Regions from separate parts of the Roseateles cavernae genome, predicted to be linked through region 1. Evidence: predicted binding sites of a transcription regulator. Region 1 holds the regulator's gene; the other holds the start of a gene.

Region 1 (2,199 bases):
GTCGGGCCGCAGCGCCGCGACCTGGGCGACGGTGCGGGCAAAAGACTCGGGGGTCTGCAGCGGCAGGCCGTAGATCAGGTCGACATTGGTCGACTCGAAGCCCAGCGCGCGGGCCTGGCTCATCAGGCTGGCCACGCTGTCAAAGCTCTGGATGCGGTGCACCGCCTTCTGCACCTCGGCATCGAAGTCCTGCACGCCGAAGCTCAGCCGGTTGAAGCCCAGGCTGCGCAGATGCGTCAGGCGCTGCTCGGTGACGGTGCGCGGGTCGACTTCGATCGAGATCTCGGCGCCGGCCGCCAGCTTGAAGCGGCTGCGCAGGTCCAGCATCAGCTGGCTCAGCTCGGCATCGCTCAGAAAGGTCGGCGAGCCGCCCCCCAGATGCAGCTGCGACACGGTCTGTGCACGGCCCAGATGGGCCAGTGTCAGGTCCATCTCGGTGTTCAGGGCCTGCAGATACTCGCCGGCGCGCTCATGGTGGCGGGTGATGACCTTGTTGCAGGCGCAGTAGTAGCAGACCGATTCGCAGAACGGCACATGCACATAGACCGACAGCGGCGTGCCGCCGCCGACCAGCGAGCCGCTGGCGCGCTGGGCCAACGCCTGTTCGTACTGGGCCACCGTGAAGGCCTCGACGAAACGGTCGGCGGTCGGGTAGGAGGTGTAGCGCGGGCCGGCCACGTCGTAGCGACGCAGCAGTTCTTCGCTGATTCCGAGAGCTGTGGCGGTGGTGCTGTTTGGCATGTCCGCCACTGTGCCAAGCCTAGCTGGCGGGCAATTGACCTGCATCAAGCTTGCTGCGTATGGCCCCGACAACAATCACGGCAACCTTGAGGAACATCATGCTGACACCCCTCCACTCTTCGCCCAAGCCGGACACTGGCACGGAAGGCGGCGGCCCCGGACAGACCATAATGCGCGGCATGAGCACCGCACCCGCCATCAAGATCGAGCCCTTCAAGGTCGCCTGCTCCAGCTGCAATCTGCGCGAGCTGTGCCTGCCGGTGGGCCTGTCCAAGCCCGATCTGGAGCAGCTCGACAGCCTGGTGGCGACGCGCCGTCAGGTCGCGCGCGGCGACACCTTGTTCCGCACCGGCGATGCCTTCCAGTCGCTCTATGCGGTGCGCACCGGCTTCTTCAAGACCTGCGTGTCGTCCGAGGACGGCCGCGACCAGGTCACCGGCTTCCAGATGGCCGGCGAGCTGCTGGGGCTGGACGGCATCAGCAATGACCGCCACAGCTGCGATGCGGTGGCGCTGGAAGACTCCCAGGTCTGCGTGATCCCCTATGAGCAGCTCGAGGAGCTGTCGCGCGAATTCACCGATCTGCAGCACCAGTTCCACAAGATCATGAGCCGCGAGATCGTGCGCGACCATGGCGTGATGCTGCTGCTGGGCAGCATGCGGGCCGAGGAGCGCCTGGCCGCCTTTCTGCTGAACCTGACCCAGCGCCTGCAGGCGCGCGGCTTCTCGGCCTCCAGCCTGGTGCTGCGCATGACGCGCGAGGAAATCGGCAGCTATCTGGGCCTGAAGCTGGAGACCGTGTCGCGCACCTTCTCCAAGTTCCAGGAAGAGGGCCTGCTGGACGTCAAGCAGCGCCAGATCCAGATCCTCGACCAGGCCGGCCTGCAGCGCCTGGTGAACAGCAGCAACTGCTGATTCAGCGCGAAGAAGCCGGCGGCAAGCCGGCCAGCCACAGGCTCAACGCCGAGCTCAGCCCGGTCACGATCCAGAAGCCCAGAAAGCCCAGCGTGTAGATGCTGGTGCTGGACAGTGCGCTGGCCTCGGCCAGCGCGGCCGGATCAAGCAGGCTGAAGACCAGCACCTCCAGCACCCCCGCCATCAGGAACGAGGGCCACAGAATGGCCATGACCAGGCGCGAGCGCCGTGATGGCTCGTCCATCAGCGTCCCCCGGTGGCCGCATGGTTGCGGGCCTTCATCGCCGGGGTCTGCGCCGAACTCGGCGCCGCATCGCTGCCGGCGCTGGCCTGGGCCGGCACCACCTCGATCACCGGGTCCGGGTGGGTGATCGCCAGCGCCAGCGTCACAAAGGAGGCGACCACCACCACGCTGGGGCCGCCGATCACCAGCCACATCATCGATTCGCGCCACCAGGGTCGGTTCGGCGCGCTGCTTGCTTGCGGTTCACTCATATTTGCTCCTGCGGGACGCCGCCACGCTCAGCGCGGCACGACAAAGGTT
Region 2 (2,199 bases), on a different contig from region 1:
ACCCGCATGAAGCATGGCGCCAACCGCCTGACCGACTATCTGAACGACCAGGGCATCAGCGCGATGGCCATCCACGGCAACAAGAGCCAGGGTGCCCGCACCAAGGCGCTGGCCGAGTTCAAGACCGGCGATCTGCAGGTGCTGGTGGCCACCGATATCGCGGCGCGCGGCATCGACATCGATCAGCTGCCCCATGTGATCAATTTCGAGCTGCCCAATGTCCCCGAGGACTATGTGCACCGCATCGGCCGCACCGGCCGCGCCGGTGCCCAGGGCGAGGCGATCTCGCTGGTCTGCGTCGACGAGAACGGCTTCCTGAAGGAGATCGAGAAGCTGATCAAGCGCGAGATCCCGAAGGAAATCATCCCCGGCTTCGCGCCCGATCCGAGCGAGCGCCCCGAACCCATCGTGCTGGGCCGCATGGTGCTCAACACCAATGGCAGCCGCTCCGGCGGCGGTCGCGGCGGCAACTCGCGTGGTGGCGGCGGCGCTGGCCGTTCGGCCCCTCGTGGCGGTCAGCGTGACGGCGCCCGCGACGGCGCACCGCGCAGCGCAGCCCCGCGTGATGGTGCACCGCGTGGCTCGGCCCCGCGTGAGGGCGCACCGCGTGGCGCCGCCCCCCAAGGCCAGCGCCCCTCGGGCAATGGCGGCGGCGCTCGCCCCGCTGCGGCCAAGCCGGCCGGCTCGCGTCCCGCAGGTGGCGGCGGCCGCAACCCGGGCGGCGCACGCCTGACCCAGACCAAGCGCTGAGCCCCGGCTCAGGCCCGACAAAGCCCGGCTCAAGCGCCGGGCTTTTTTTCGTCCCGACACTTGAGATGCATCAAGATGGCCCGACCCTGCCGGTGCTGGAATCGCCCCGGACAGACCCAGATCGGGAGACATGATGAAGCTGACCTTCCTCGGCGCGGCCGACGCCGTCACCGGCTCACGCCATCTGCTGGACATCGGCGAGCAGCGCCTGCTGCTCGATTGCGGCTTGTTCCAGGGCTACAAGACCCTACGCGAGCGCAACTGGGCGGGCTTCGGCGTCGCGCCGCACAGCGTCGACGCGGTGCTGCTCTCGCATGCCCATCTGGACCACAGTGGCTATATACCGGCCCTGGTGCGCCAGGGCTTCAAGGGCCAGATCTTCTCGACCGGCGCGACCCGCGATCTCTGCGAGGTGCTGCTGCTGGACAGCGCCAAGCTGCAGGAAGAGGACGCGCGCCGCGCCAACCGCTTCCACACCTCGCGCCACGAGACCGCGCTGCCGCTCTACACCGCCGCCAACACCAAGAAGGCGCTGGCTCATTTTGTCGGTCTGCCGCGCGACGGCCGGCTGCGCCTGGGCGCCGCCGAGATCCGCTTCACGCCGGTGGGACATCTGCTGGGAGCCTCGGCCATCAGCGTCACGGCCGCCGGTCAGACCCTGGTGTTCTCCGGCGATCTGGGGCGCAGCAACGATCTGCTGATGCCGCCGCCGCAGACCGTCGAGCAGGCCGATGTGCTGCTGGTCGAGTCGACCTATGGCAACCGCGTCCACCCGCCCGAGGATGTGCAGGCCCGGCTGGCGCAGATCATCCGCAGCACGCTCAAGCGTGGCGGCAGCGTGCTGCTGCCCAGCTTCGCGGTCGGCCGCGCCCAGGCCCTGCTGCTGGTGCTGCAGCGCCTGCGCGCCGCCGGCGAGCTGCCCCATGACATCCCCATCCTGCTGGACAGCCCGATGGCCACGCTGGCCACCGACATCATCGTCAAGCACGCCAAGCTGCTGCGCATCGGCCTGCGCGAGGCGGCGCGGCTGTGCGAGGGCGTGAGCCTGATCGCCAAGCCGGCCGACTCGCTGAAGGCCGCCACCCGCGCCATCACGCGGCCGGCCATCATCATCTCGGCCAGCGGCATGGCCACCGGCGGGCGGGTGCTGAACTACATCGAGACCCTGGCACCGGGCGCACGCCACCACATCGTCTTCCCCGGCTTCCAGGTCGGCGGCAGCCGTGGCGCCAAGATGGTGGGCGGCGCGCGCGAGATCAAGCTGCACGGCGCTTTCGTGCCGGTCAATGCCGAGGTCAGCCATCTGGAGGGCTTCTCCGGCCATGCCGATGCCGAGGGGCTGATGGCCTGGCTGCGCGGCTTCAAGACGCCGCCGCGCCAGACCTTTGTCGTGCACGGCGAGCCCGAGGCCAGCGACGCCTTGCGCAGCCGCATCCAGGACGAGCTGGG

What was found. Region 1 encodes FNR, which switches genes on or off when oxygen is low (the NO sensors DNR and NnrR bind a similar motif). Its sites were predicted from a motif close to TTGATNNNNATCAA; they were not measured.
Region 2: the regulator FNR is predicted to act here: its motif matches at 811-824, upstream of ABGI63_RS18450 (MBL fold metallo-hydrolase RNA specificity domain-containing protein).

Annotation. Positions count from the first base shown of each region.
Region 1 is NZ_JBDPLH010000012.1:52,272-54,470, reverse strand. Features, by position in the region: gene hemN (oxygen-independent coproporphyrinogen III oxidase) at 1-741, opposite strand, end outside; gene fnr (fumarate/nitrate reduction transcriptional regulator Fnr) at 921-1,655, shown strand; gene ABGI63_RS23025 (hypothetical protein) at 1,657-1,899, opposite strand; gene ABGI63_RS23020 (hypothetical protein) at 1,899-2,150, opposite strand; gene ccoG (cytochrome c oxidase accessory protein CcoG) at 2,178-2,199, opposite strand, start outside.
Region 2 is NZ_JBDPLH010000007.1:154,729-156,927, forward strand. Features, by position in the region: gene ABGI63_RS18445 (DEAD/DEAH box helicase) at 1-750, shown strand, start outside; gene ABGI63_RS18450 (MBL fold metallo-hydrolase RNA specificity domain-containing protein) at 884-2,199, shown strand, end outside.